2 regions of the Streptomyces rubellus genome follow, and region 1 is predicted to be linked to the other one. Evidence: predicted binding sites of a transcription regulator. Region 1 holds the regulator's gene; the other holds the start of a gene.
The links. The regulator HrcA, encoded in region 1, represses chaperone genes, less so after heat shock. The targets are predictions, from matches to a motif close to TTNGCACTCNGNNNNNCNGAGTGCNAA.
Positions count from the first base shown of each region.

Region 2: a site for HrcA is predicted at 3,348-3,374, ahead of V1L54_RS03235 (FmdB family zinc ribbon protein). Genes of this name have one in related genera too.

Region 1 covers NZ_JAZDCX010000001.1:455,203-462,194, forward strand. The annotation lists gene hemW (radical SAM family heme chaperone HemW) at 1-843, opposite strand, end outside; gene V1L54_RS01925 (DUF3097 domain-containing protein) at 902-1,747, opposite strand; gene V1L54_RS01930 (MBL fold metallo-hydrolase) at 1,774-2,490, opposite strand; gene hrcA (heat-inducible transcriptional repressor HrcA) at 2,697-3,713, shown strand; gene dnaJ (molecular chaperone DnaJ) at 3,715-4,848, shown strand; gene V1L54_RS01945 (16S rRNA (uracil(1498)-N(3))-methyltransferase) at 4,915-5,664, shown strand; gene V1L54_RS01950 (histidine triad nucleotide-binding protein) at 5,761-6,135, shown strand; gene V1L54_RS01955 (ribonuclease Z) at 6,160-6,992, shown strand, end outside.
Region 2 covers NZ_JAZDCX010000002.1:186,293-193,284, forward strand. The annotation lists gene V1L54_RS03210 (P1 family peptidase) at 1-126, opposite strand, end outside; gene V1L54_RS03215 (hypothetical protein) at 210-407, shown strand; gene mscL (large conductance mechanosensitive channel protein MscL) at 474-1,040, opposite strand; gene V1L54_RS03225 (RcpC/CpaB family pilus assembly protein) at 1,173-1,778, opposite strand; gene V1L54_RS03230 (S-methyl-5'-thioadenosine phosphorylase) at 2,041-2,889, opposite strand; gene V1L54_RS03235 (FmdB family zinc ribbon protein) at 3,018-3,338, opposite strand; gene V1L54_RS03240 (MFS transporter) at 3,449-4,768, opposite strand; gene V1L54_RS03245 (potassium/proton antiporter) at 5,163-6,650, opposite strand; gene V1L54_RS03250 (penicillin acylase family protein) at 6,935-6,992, shown strand, end outside.

The DNA of each region.
Region 1 (6,992 bases):
CCCGGAAGCCGCCCAGTTGGACACCTCGTACCAGGCCAGACCGGCCGCCGACAGCATCTCCTCGGCGATCAGGTAGCGGTCGGCGTGCACGTCGTCGTCGGTCATGGGCACCTCGCCGCGCCGGATGCGGCGGGCCAGCGCGGTGCCCTCCTCGACGATCAGCGCGTACGCCGAGACGTGGTCCGGCCCGGCGCCGAGCGCGGCGTCCAGGGAGGCCCGCCAGTCGTCGTCGCTCTCGCCCGGGGTGCCGTAGATCAGGTCCAGGTTGACGTGCTCGAAGCCCGCCGCGCGGGCCTCGGCCACGCACGCCTCGGGGCGGCCGGGGGTGTGGGTGCGGTCCAGGACGGCCAGGACGTGCCGCCGGGCGCTCTGCATGCCGAAGGAGATCCGGTTGAAGCCCGCCTCGCGCAGGGCGGCCAGGTACGCCGGGTCCACGGACTCGGGGTTGGCCTCCGTGGTGACCTCCGCGCCCTCGGCCAGCCCGAACTCGGCACGGACCGCGGCGAGCATCCGCCCCAGGTCGGCGGCGGGCAGGAGGGTCGGGGTGCCGCCCCCGACGAAGACCGTCTCCACCGGCCGCGGATCGTCCCCGAGCACCTTGCGGGCCAGCCGCACCTCCTCGGCCAGGAGGTCCGCGTAGTTCTCCCGGGAGGAGAGCACACCGCCGGAGCCGCGCAGCTCGCTCGCGGTGTAGGTGTTGAAGTCGCAGTAGCCGCAGCGCGTCGCGCAGTACGGCACGTGCAGGTAGAAGCCGAGCGGGCGGTCCGCGGCGCCCGCCAGGGCGGACGCGGGCAGGGCTCCGTCGGCGGGGACGGGCTCGCCGTCGGGCGGTGCGGAGGGCATGCCGTCCATTGTCCGGCATCCGGCCCGGTACCGGGCGCCGGCACCGGGCGGCACGGGGTCACGGCCCGGCGGGACCGCCCACCGTGACATGGTCGATCAGCCGCTCCACCGGGCCGAGCAGCCCCGGCTCCAGATCCGTGTAGCTGCGCACACAGCCCAGGATCCGCTGCCAGGCCGCGCCGGTGTTCTCCGGCCAGCCCAGCGCCCGGCACACGCCCGTCTTCCAGTCCTGGCCGCGCGGGACGACCGGCCAGGCGTCGATGCCCAGCGCGGACGGCTTCACCGCCTGCCAGACGTCGACGTACGGATGGCCGACCACCAGCACGTCCTCGCCGGTCACCCGCGCGGCGATCCGCGACTCCTTCGAGCCGGGCACCAGGTGGTCCACCAGCACCCCCAGCCGGGCGTCGGGCGTGGGGCCGAACGCCTCGACGACCGCCGGCAGGTCGTCGACGCCCTCCAGGTACTCCACGACGACGCCCTCGACCCGCAGGTCGTCACCCCAGACCTTCTCCACCAGCTCCGCGTCGTGGCGCCCCTCGACGTAGATCCGCCCGGCCCGCGCCACCCGCGCCCGGGCGCCGGGCACGGCGAGCGAGCCGGAGGCGGTGCGCCGGGGCGCGGCCGGGGCGGGCGGGGCCGCCGCCCTCGGCCGCACCAGCGTGACGGTCTTCCCCTCCAGCAGGAAGCCGCGCGGCTCCATCGGGAAGACCCGGTGCCTGCCGAACCGGTCCTCCAGGGTGACGGTGAAGCCCTGCGCCGTCTTCTCGCAGCGCACCACGGCCCCGCAGAAGCCGGTGGTGACCTCCTCCACCACCAGGTCCGGCTCGGCGGGCACCTCGGGCGCCGGGCGCTTCCGCTTCCAGGGCGGGGTCAGGTCGGGGCCGTACTGTCTGCTGCGCATGCGGTCATTGTGTTACGCGCGGGGCCTCACGAAACGCCGAAGCGCCGGGCCAGTCCGTCGCGCTGGGCGCGGACGAACGCGGCGTCCACCACCGCGCCGTGCCCGGGCACGTACACCGCGTCCCCGCCGCCCAGCTCCAGCAGCCGGTCCAGGGCGGCGGGCCAGTGCGCGGGGTGGGCGTCCGGGCCGGCCTGCGGCTCGCCCGACTCCTCCACCAGGTCGCCGCAGAAGACCACCGGCCGCCCGCCGGCCCCGGCGGGCGGCACCAGGACGGCCAGGTCGTAGGCGGTGTGCCCGGGGCCGGCGTTGACCAGCAGCGCCTCCCGGCCGCCCAACGGGACGGTCAGCTCGCCGGGCACCCGGTGGTGCGGGCACACCAGCACGTCGACGGCCTGGGCGGTCTCCTCCCGGTCCGCGCCGTGCCGCACCGCGTCGTCCCGCAGCTCGTCCCGCGAGCGCGCCAGCCACTCGTCGCACCCCACCGCCCCGTAGACCTCCACCCCGGCGAAGGCGGCCGTGCCCAGGACGTGGTCGAAGTGCGGATGGGTCAGCGCCACGTGAGTCGCCGGACGGCCCAGCAGGCCGCGCAGCTCCCGCCGGATCCGCGCGCCCTCGCGAAGCGAGGCCCCCGTGTCCACCACGAGCATCCCGGCGGCACCCGCGACGGCGCCGACCGTGTGGTCCCAGCGGGGCATGCGGTGACGTACGACTCCCGGTGCGAGCTCTTCCCATCCGGCGTCCATAGGGCGACGCTAGCGCCACCGGGCCGGTCGTGCCCGCCGGGCGGCGGGGGCGGGCCGCTCCGCTCCGCACCCGGCTCGACCGCCGCCCTTGCCCTGGCCGTGGTCACCGGCCGTACACTGGCTCAGGGAAACTGGCACTCGCCTGCCGAGAGTGCCAGGGAAGGAACCGGAAAGACGGCCGGACGCCGGACGGGAGGTGCGCCGAAGTGCTCAGCGAACGCAGACTCGAGGTGCTGCGCGCCATCGTCCAGGACTACGTCGGCACCCAGGAGCCGGTGGGCTCCAAGGCGCTGACCGAGCGGCACAACCTGCAGGTCTCCCCGGCCACGGTGCGCAACGACATGGCGGCCCTGGAGGACGAGGGCTACATCGCCCAGCCGCACACCAGCGCGGGCCGTATCCCGACGGACAAGGGGTACCGGCTGTTCGTCGACCGGCTGGCGGGGGTCAAGCCGCTGTCCAAGCCGGAGCGGAGGGCGATCCAGAACTTCCTGGAGGGCGCCGTCGACCTCGACGACGTCGTCGGCCGCACGGTGCGGCTGCTGGCGCAGCTCACCCGGCAGGTGGCGGTCGTCCAGTACCCCTCGCTGACCCGTTCGACCGTGCGCCATGTCGAGCTGCTGCTGCTCGCCCCCTCGCGGCTGATGCTCGTGCTGATCACGGACACCGGGCGGGTCGAGCAGCGCGTGGTGGACTGCCCCGCCCCCATCACCGAGGCGTCGCTGGCGGATCTGCGGGCCCGGCTCAACAGCCGGGTGGTCGGCCAGCGCTTCTCCGAGGTGCCCCGGCTGGTGCAGGACCTGCCGGAGTCCTTCGACGCCGAGGACCGGGGGACGGTCTCCACCGTGCTCGCCACACTTCTTGAGACACTGGTGGAGGAGACCGAGGAGCGGCTGATGATCGGCGGCACCGCCAATCTGACCCGCTTCGCGCACGACTTCCCCCTGACGATCCGGCCGGTGCTGGAGGCGCTGGAGGAGCAGGTCGTGCTGCTCCGGCTGCTGGGAGAGACCGAGGACGCCACCATGACGGTGCGAATCGGTCACGAGAACGCACACGAGGGGCTGAACTCCACGTCGGTCGTCTCGGTCGGTTACGGTTCGGGCGACGAGGCGGTCGCCAAGCTCGGTGTGGTCGGACCGACCCGCATGGACTACCCCGGAACGATGGGAGCGGTACGCGCAGTGGCACGTTACGTCGGACAGATCCTCGCGGAGTCGTAGAGTGGCGACGGACTACTACGCGGTCCTGGGCGTGCAGCGCGATGCCTCGCAGGACGAGATCAAGAAGGCATTCCGGAGGCTCGCGCGCGAGCTCCACCCGGACGTGAACCCGGATCCGAAGACCCAGGAGCGGTTCAAGGAGATCAACACCGCCTACGAGGTGCTCTCCGATCCGCAGAAGAAGCAGATGTACGACCTCGGCGGCGACCCGATGGGCGGCGCCGGGGCGGGCCGGGGCGGCGGCTTCGGCGCGGGGTTCGGGAACTTCTCGGACATCATGGACGCCTTCTTCGGCGCCGCCGCGCAGCGCGGGCCGCGCTCCCGAACCCGGCGCGGCCAGGACGCGATGATCCGGCTCGACATCGAGCTGGACGAGGCGGCCTTCGGCACCACCAAGGACATCCAGGTGGACACCGCGGTCGTCTGCACCACGTGCAGCGGCGAGGGCGCGGCCCCGGGCACGACGGCGCAGACCTGCGACATGTGCCGCGGCCGCGGCGAGGTCTCGCAGGTCACCCGCTCCTTCCTGGGGCAGGTCATGACCTCGCGGCCCTGCCCGCAGTGCCACGGGTTCGGCACGATCGTGCCGAACCCGTGCCCGGAGTGCGCGGGCGACGGGCGCGTCCGCTCCCGGCGCAGCCTGACGGTGAAGATCCCGGCCGGGGTGGACAACGGCACCCGCATCCAGCTCGCCGGCGAGGGCGAGATCGGCCCCGGCGGCGGTCCGGCGGGCGATCTCTACGTGGAGATCCACGAGGTCCCGCACCCGGTCTTCCAGCGCCGCGGCGACGACCTGCACTGCACGGTCACCCTCCCCATGACGGCGGCGGCGCTGGGCACCAAGGTCCCGCTGGAGACGCTGGACGGCATGGAGGAGGTCGACATCCGGCCCGGTACCCAGTCCGGCCAGTCGATCCCGCTCCACCAGCGCGGTGTGACGCATCTGCGCGGCGGCGGCCGGGGCGACCTGATCGTCCACGTCGAGGTCCAGACCCCGTCGAAGCTGGACGCGGAGCAGGAGGAGCTGCTGCGCAGGCTGGCCAAGCTGCGGGGCGAGGAGCGGCCGCTGGGCCAGTTCCAGCCGGGGCAGCAGGGCCTGTTCTCGCGGCTGAAGGATGCGTTCAACGGGCGGTGACGGGCCGTACGCCCGTGCCGTGTCCGTGCCTGTGTCCGCCGTCGCGCCCGTCCGTCCGGAGGCCGTGTGACCGCCCCCGTCTTCGTCGCCGATCCCGGGATCCTGGCCGGGGCCGCCCCCGGCGCCGTCCTGGTGCTGGAGGGGCCCGAGGGGCGGCACGCCGTCTCGGTGCGGCGGCTGCGCCCGGGTGAGGAGGTGGTCCTCACCGACGGCGCGGGCACCGGGGCGTTCGGCACCGTCGCGGCCGTCACGGGCAAGGAGCGCCTGGAGGTCGCCGTGTCCGGGGTGCGCACCGAGCCGGTGCCGCGGCCGGGGATCACCGTCGTCCAGGCGCTGCCCAAGGGGGACCGCGGCGAGCTGGCCGTGGAGACGATGACCGAGACGGGCGTGGACACGATCGTGCCCTGGGCGGCGGCGCGCTGCGTCACCCAGTGGCGGGGCGAGCGCGGGGCCAAGGCGCTGCGCAAGTGGCGGGCCACGGCCCGGGAGGCGGGCAAGCAGTCCCGCCGGCTGCGCTTCCCCGAGATCACCGAGCCGGCCGGCACCCGGCAGCTGCTCCCGCTGCTGTCCGCCGCCGCGTTCGCGGCCGTCCTGCACGAGGAGGGCGCCGAGCCGCTGGCCGCGGCGGAGCTGCCCGCGGACGGGGAACTGGTGCTCGTCGTCGGCCCGGAGGGCGGGATCGCGCCGGAGGAGCTGGCGGCGTTCGCCGGGGCCGGGGCGCGGCCGTACCGGCTGGGGCCGAGCGTGCTGCGCACCTCCACGGCGGGGACGGCCGCGGCGGCGCTGCTGCTGGGACGCACCGGTCGCTGGTCCTGACGCCCGCCGCGCCCCGGGGCGCGGTACGATCTTCGGCGCGTACCGGCTTCACCGCGTACCGACCGATCCGGACCGTTCACAGCGGGAGGCGCCACCGTGGCGGAGGAACCGCAGTCCGACTGCCTGTTCTGCAAGATCGTGGCGGGGGAGGTCCCGGCGGACGTCGTCCACGAGACCGGCACCACGCTCGCCTTCCGTGACATCAACCCGCAGGCCCCCACCCATGTCCTGGTGATCCCCAAGGCGCACCACCCGGACGCCGCCGCGCTGGCCGCCGCGGCCCCGGAGCTGGCCGCCGACGTGCTGCGCGCGGCGGGCGAGGTCGCCGCGCAGGAGCGGATCGCCCCGCCCGGGGGCGCGAGCGTCGGCTACCGCATCGTGTTCAACACCGGGGCGGGCGCCGGGCAGACGGTCTGGCACGCGCACGCCCACGTCCTCGGCGGCCGCGGCCTGAACTGGCCCCCCGGATAGTCCGGCCGGAGCCCGTCACCCCGTATGTCCGTACGCGAACTGGTCGTGCTGGGCACCGCCAGCCAGGTGCCCACCCGGCACCGCAACCACAACGGCTACGTCCTGCGCTGGGACGGCGAGGGAATCCTCTTCGATCCCGGTGAGGGCACCCAGCGGCAGCTGCTGCGCGCGGGCGTGGCCGCCCACGACCTCACCCGGCTGTGCGTCACGCACTTCCACGGCGACCACTCGCTGGGCCTGGCCGGGGTCATCCAGCGCATCAACCTGGACCGGGTGCCGCACCCGGTCACGGCGCACTACCCGGCGAGCGGGCAGCGCTTCTTCGACCGGCTGCGGTACGCCACCGCCTACCGCGAGACGGCCGAGCTGCGCGAGGAGCCGGTCACCGGGGACGGCACGATCGCGGTCACCGGCGCCTACACCCTCTCCGCGCTCCGGCTGTCGCACCCGGTGGACTCCTACGGCTACCGCCTGACCGAGCCGGACGGGCGCCGGATGCTGCCCGGACGGCTCGCCGCCCGCGGTGTCACGGGAGCGGACATCGGCCGTATCCAGCGGGAGGGCGAGCTGCGCGGCGTCACCCTGGAGGAGGTCAGCGAGCCCCGGCCCGGGCAGCGGTTCGCCTTCGTGATGGACACCCGGCTGTGCGAGAACGTCCACGCGCTCGCCGAGGGCTGCGACCTGCTGGTCATCGAGTCCACCTTCCTGGACCGGGACACCGCGCTGGCCGAGGAGTACGGCCACCTCACCGCCGGTCAGGCCGCCTCGGTGGCGGCGCGGGCGGGGGTGCGGCACCTGGTCCTGACCCACTTCTCGCAGCGCTACGACGACCCGGCCGAGTTCGCGCGCGAGGCGCG
Region 2 (6,992 bases), on a different contig from region 1:
GCCGTCGCCCCGGTACCGGGCATGGCCGACCCGCAGTCCCGTCACGTCCGTCAGTGCGTCCAGGGGGCCGGTGGCCTCCGCTGCTCCCGTGCTGCCCGTGCTGTCCGTGGTGTTCATACCGGCCATGGTCCCCGGTACGGCCCCGGGGGTGGCCGCCGCGACGCTCCCGGGGCGGCGGGCCGGGACCGGGGCCGCCGTACCCTGGGGGCATGGACACCCCCGCCACTCCCGGTCCCGGGCACCGCGCCCCGGCGGACCCGGCTTCCGCACTGGACTTCACCGACCCGCTGAGCCGGCCGTCGGGCGACGACACCGACCGGGGCTGGGGCGAGCGGACGGACACGGCGGGCGGCGACGCGGCCGACCTGGCCCGCTTCCTGGAGGAGAAGCCCCCGCACCATCTGTGAGGCAGGAACGCGGGGGCGGACGCGGACACCGGCACGGGTGCGGGTGTACGGCGGGGGATGTCCGGACTACGACCGGCCGGTGCCTCCCGCCGGGCCGCCGCCAGTGGCTCCCGGACCGCCGGGGGCACCGCGCTGCGGGCCCGGCCCGGCCGCGCCCGCCGTCGCGCCCTGCTCGGCGCGGAGGGCGACCAGGGTGTCGCGGATCTCGGCGAGCAGCTCCACCTCGGTCTTCTGGGCGGGCGTCGCGGCCGCCTTCGCCGCCTCCTCGGCGTCCAGGGCGTCCAGCCGCTCCTTGAGCTTGTTCATGGGCACGATCATGAGGAAGTACACGACCGCCGCGGTGATCAGGAAGGTCAGGGAGGCGCTCAGCACCGTGCCCCACTTGATCGTGATGCCGCTGGCGGCCGCACCCGTCGCCTCGTCGACGACGCACGGGCCCTGGAGGCAGGAGTGGTAGCGGTCGAGGTCCTTGGGCCCGATGGAGCCCACCACCGGGTTGATGACGCCCTCCACGACCGAGTTCACGATCTTGGTGAAGGCCGCTCCGATGACGACGGCAACGGCCAGGCCGACCACGTTGCCCCGCATCAGGAAGGCCTTGAACCCGTTCAGGACGCCCTGCTTCTCGCTCAACGGACTGCCTCTCTGCACATGCGCGCCGACCCTCGCCGGCGGAACACAGCACACGCTGCATGATCGCCGCGCCGGCTGTCCAGTTCACGGGTCCGCCCGGGACGGGCCCCGGGAGCGGCCGATCGGTGGAGGTCAGCACAGGACCACCGCCAGCCGGGAGTGTGCGGCGGCCCCGGCGAGCCGGGCCGCCACGGGCCGTGGCACCGAGAGCACCACCAGCGCCCCGGCCTCTTCGCCGGAGGCACCGGAGAGACCGGACGCACCGGAGTCGCCGGAGCCGGGCTCGTCCGGACCGGGACCGGGAACGGCGGCCACCCGCACGTTCCGGGCGACGGTCCGGGCAGGACGGTCGGCCGGTACGCCCGCGGCGGTGCCGTCGACGGCGGTGGCCAGTACGTCCACCCGGTCGCCGGGCCGCAGCAGCCGCACCACGGCGGCGTCCGGAATCCGCACCGGGGCCTCGACCTCGGCCGCCGTGTCACCGCCGTGCCCGGGCGAGGACCGGGCCGATGCCGATGCCGGCGGTACGGGTGGCGCGGGTGGTGCCGGTGCCCGTTCCGCCGCGGGCCGGAGCGCCGAGGGGGCCGACTCCCCGCCGGGCCCGCCGCGCGGCGCCCAGGCCACGGCCACCGTGGCGGCCGCGGCGAGGGAGACGGCCACCGCACGTCTGCCCCGTCCCGCCGTCCGCAGCGGTCCGAGGAGACCGCGCCCGGTGCGCACCGGTTCGAACTCCGGCACGGGACAGGAAGGAGGCGGACAGGAGGACGGCGGAGGGAAAGAGGGCCGGGGGAGGAGCGGAGAGGAGGGGCAGGGGGAGGAGGACACCGCGGTCACCGCCTTGGAGAGGGAACCCCCTCACGATGGCCGGTTCCGCGCGAGTCCGTCGGACCCTGTGGACGGTCCACGGGCTGTGGAAAACTCCGTCACCCACACGGGTCGCACACGTCCCGCACGCCCCATCAGCCGTCCCACGGCGGTCCGTGGGGCAGTCGGGTCGGCCCTACGGCAGCGCGATCCCCGGATCCATGCCGTCCAGCGCGCCCGCGCATCCGCACTCCCGCTCCACCGGCAGCCCGGCCACCACGTCGAAGAGCACCTCGCGCAGCCGTCCGACGTTCTGCGCGAAAACCCTGAGCACCTCCTCGTGCGAGACGCCCTCGCCCGTCTCCGCGCCGGCGTCCAGGTCGGTGACCAGCGCGATCGAGGTGTAGCACAGGGCGAGTTCCCGGGCGAGGACGGCCTCGGGGTGACCGGTCATCCCGACCACGGACCAGCCCTGTGCCGCGTGCCAGCGCGACTCCGCACGGGTCGAGAAGCGCGGTCCCTCGACCACCACCATCGTGCCGCCGTCCACCGGCTCCCAGCCCCGGCCGCGGGCCGCCGCGAGCGCGACCGTACGGCCCGCTCCGCAGTAGGGGTCGGCGAAGGTCAGGTGCACCACGTTCGGCACCGAGCCGTCGGCCAGCGCCTCGCCGTCGTAGTACGTCTGGACGCGTGACTTCGTACGGTCCACCAGTTGGTCCGGGACGACCAGGGTGCCCGGCCCGTACTCGGGGCGCAGACCGCCCACCGCGCACGGCCCCAGCACCTGGCGCACGCCGACCGAGCGCAGGGCCCAGAGGTTGGCGCGGTAGTTGACGTGGTGCGGCGGGAGGTGGTGCTTGCGCCCGTGCCGGGGCAGGAAGGCGACCCGCCGCCCGGCGACCTCGCCGAGGAAGAGGGAGTCGCTCGGTGGGCCGTAGGGCGTCTCCACCGTGAGCTCCGTCACGTCGTCCAGGAAGGAGTAGAACCCGGACCCGCCGATGACGCCTATCTCCGCCTGCGGAGCGCTTCCTGCCTGAGAAGTCATGGCCGTCACCCTAGCCCGCGCGGCGGGTACGCCACCGGATCCCACCGGATCCCACCGGATCCCGCCGCGGCCCGGCGGGGTCCGGCGGCGCTGGGGAGCCGGACGGGGCGTGGAGCCGCCGTGCTGCCTCAGGCCGCCGTCGAGCCCGCCTTGGAGGACGAGCCGCTCGACGAGGACGACGAACCCGACGAAGAGGAGGACGACGAGCTGTCGCTCTTCTTCTCGGCCGAGGACAACGACGAGGCCGAAGACGACGAGCCGCCGGACGAGGAGCCGCGGCTGTCGTTCCGGTAGAAGCCGGAGCCCTTGAAGACGATGCCGACCGCCGAGAACACCTTCTTCAGGCGTCCCGCGCAGCTCGGGCACTCGGTGAGCGCGTCGTCGGTGAACTTCTGAACCGCTTCCAGGCCCTCGCCGCACTCGGTGCACTGGTACTGATAGGTCGGCACTTGCTCCTCCTGGCACTCTTACCTGTGGAGTGCTAACGACGCACCATGGTGCAGCATTCCGGCGGCTTAGTCCACTGCGGACGGCCGACGGTGACCCTCGCCACGTGTCGTCACCCGCTCCGCGTCCTCCGTCCGGAGTCCCCTCCGGAGTCCCCTCCGGAGTCCTGCCCGGGGTCCCGGACGGGCCCCGGGCGGGACGGACGGAAGGAGACCGGCCCCTTCGCCGCCGGGGCGTCCGGTGCCGCGGGGACCAGCCGCCCGCGCAGTACCGCGACGGTCACCAGCGCGAGCGCGGTGGCCAGCGGCGGCACCGCGAACCCGGCGTTCGTCCCGAAGCCGTCCACCAGCTGCCCGGCCGCCGTCGCCGCCCCGGCCTGCCCCAGCGCGACCGCCCCGGTCAGCCAGGTGAACGCCTCGGTGCGGACGGTCGGCGGGGTCAGCCGCTCCACCAGCGTGAAACCGGTGATCAGACTCGGGCCGATGCCCGCGCCGGCCAGCAGCCCGAGAACGGCCAGCGGCACCACCGCGTCCACCGCCCACAGCGGCGCGGTGGCCAGCACCAGCAGCCCGTACGAGACCAGCAGCCGCCGCCGCGGGGACGACCGCCAGGTCAGCGCCCCGTAGCCGAGGCCGGCCAGCATGTTGCCCGCCGCGAAGATCCCGTACAGCACGCCGTTGAGACCCGGCTGCCCGATGTGCTCGGTGTAGGCGGCCAGTGACACCTGCATGCCGCCGAACACCGCGCCGACGCCCAGGAAGGCGACGATCAGCACCCGTACGCCCGGCACCGACAGCGCCGACGCGTGCGGACCGCCGTCCGTCCCGGCGCCCGCGGCGCCCCGGGTGCGGCGGTGAGCCGGTGGCTGGGTACGGCGCCGCGCCGCGAAGAGCAGCCCGCCGACGACGGTGAGGACGCCCTCCGCGGCCAGCCCGGCGGCCGGATGCACCCCGGTGCACAGCGCGGTGGCCAGCACCGGGCCGAGGACGAAGGTCAGCTCGTCGGTGACCGACTCCAGCGCCGCCGCCGTCGGCAGCATCCCGGGGCGGTCCCGCAGCAGGTGCGCCCAGCGGGCCCGCACCATCGGGCCGACCTGCGGCACCGAGGCGCCGGTGGGCACGGCCGTCACCAGCAGCGCCCACAGCGGGGCCCCGGACAGGGCCAGCGAGACCAGCAGGGCGACGGAGGCGGCGTGCAGCGCGATGCCGGGCAGCAGGACGGCGCGCTGGCCGAAGCGGTCGGCGAGCCGTCCGGCGCGCGGCGCGCACAGGGCCATCGCGACCCCGGCGGTCGCGGACACCGTGCCCGCCGCGCCGAACGAGCCGGTGGTGTCCTCGACCAGCAGCACGATGCCCAGGGTCAGCATCGCGAACGGCTGGCGGGCCAGGAAGCCGGGCACCAGGAACGTCCAGGCGCCGGGTGTGCGCAGCAGTTCCCGGTAGCCGGCCTTCCGGGAGGGGCCCCGGGAGGGGCCGCCGGACGCGCCGGGGGGATCCGGTTCAGGGTTGACCGAGGAAGTGACCGTGGTGGTCACGACCTGACCTTTCTGCCGCCTGGTAGCGCGCCCCGGGCGCCGTACGGCGGGCGTACGGCGGCCGCGCGGGGGCGGCCGAGGGCTGTCCTCTCACGCGGGAACCGCGGGCGCGGCACACTGCCGGGCGGCCGGGCGGTCGCGTCAGCCCTGCATCAGGCGGAGTCGGAGCTCCGGAAGTCGGACGAAGTCGGGTTTCAGGTTAACCCACCGCCCACCGGCGGGCAGGGGAGGCGGGCGGGCCGCGGACGTCCCGGCCGGGCTGACGGGCAGCCGGCCGGGACGGGCGGGTGCCTCAGCGCCGGGAGCCGCCCAGCGCCGTGCTGCCCGCCGCCCCCAGCCAGCCCGCCAGCTTGCCGCCGCGCCCCACGGCCATCAGCCGCCGCTCGGCGGCCTCGCGCACCTCGTCGGTGGCGATCACCAGCAGCTCGTCGCCGTGCCGCAGAACGGTCGTCGGTCCCGGTACGAAGCTGCTGTCCCCCCGCACGATCAGGGTGACCGCGGCTCCTTTCGGCAACCGGAGCTCGCCGACCTCCACGTTGTGCATCCGCGACCCCCGCGGGATGCCGACCGAGATCAGATGGCCGCGCAGCCGCTCCAGCGGGGCCGACTCGATCTCCAGGTCCATCGCCTCCTCGTTCCCGCCCAGGCCCAGCTTCCGTGCGACCCAGGGCAGGGTCGGCCCCTGGATCAGGGTGAAGACGATGACCAGGACGAAGACGATGTTGAAGATCCGGTCGCTGTCCCGCCCGGGGGAGGACATGGGGATCGTCGCCAGGATGATCGGTACGGCGCCGCGCAGCCCCGCCCACGACATCAGCGCCTGTGCCCGCCAGGGCAGCCGGAAGGGCAGCGTGCACAGCACGACCGACACCGGCCGGGCCACCAGGGTCAGCACCAGGCCGATGACCAGGGCGGCCCCGAAGTCGTCCAGCAGTTCCGACGGGGTGGCCAGCAGCCCGAGCAGGACGAACAGCCCGATCTGCGCGATCCACGCCATGCCGTCCGCGAAACCGCGGGTGGCCGGCCGGTGCGGCAGCCTGGCGTTGCCCAGGACGATCCCGCAGATGTAGGTCGCCAGGAAGCCGCTGCCCTGCGCCAGGGTGCCCCCGGCGTACGCCAGGACGCACAGCGCCAGCACCGCGATCGGGTACAGGCCCGAGGCCGGCAGGGCCACGTGCCGCAGTGCGTACTCGCCGAGCTTTCCGACGAGGATCCCGGCCACCAGACCGATGGCCAGCTGCAGCGCGATGTTCCCGAGCAGGACGTACCAGGAGTCCACCGGCCCGGCCATCGAGAAGGCGACGACCAGGATGACCACCGGGGGATCGTTGAACCCGGACTCCGCCTCCAGCGTCCCGGCCAGCCGCCGGGGCAGCGGCAGCCGGCGCAGGACCGAGAAGACCGCCGCCGCGTCGGTCGAGGAGACGACCGAACCCATGATCAGCGCCAGCCGCCAGTCCAGCCCCACCAGGTAGTGGGCGCCCGCCGCGGTGATCACGACGCTGATGCAGACTCCCACGGTGGCCAGCACGGCGGCGGAGGAGGCGACCGGGCGGATGTCGCGCCACTTGGTGCTCAGCCCGCCCTCGGAGAGGATCACCACGAGAGCGGCGTAGCCGAGCACCTGGGTCAGTTCGGCGTCGTCGAAGCTGATGCCCAGCCCGTTCTCCCCGAGGGCGATGCCGAGCCCCAGATAGATCAGCAGGCTGGGCAGGCCGGTGCGCGAGGAGAGCCGGACCGCCGCGACGGCGACGAGCAGGACGAGCGAGCCGATCAGCATGAGTTCGTTGAGGCGGTCGACAGTCAGAGGGCGGGTCCTTCCGTGCGTACGGGCGGGCGTACCGGGGCGGGCGTCCGGGACGGGCCCGCGGAACGGGCGTGCGGAACGTTCATAAGGGGTGAAACGGCCGGACTCCGACCGCCGAAAGTCATTTGTCTGCCTAACAATTTACCATTGCTTGAAGGTCGCCGCCCTGTTGCCCGGGCTCCCTGCCGACCCGGGGCCTGTCTCGTCCTATGGTTGCTCCAGCACTCCTGGTCCCACCCTGCCCGCGAAGGACAGCGATGCCCGCCAAGAAGACCTCACGACGCGCCCGTTTCTCCGTGATCGCAGTCGTGCTGC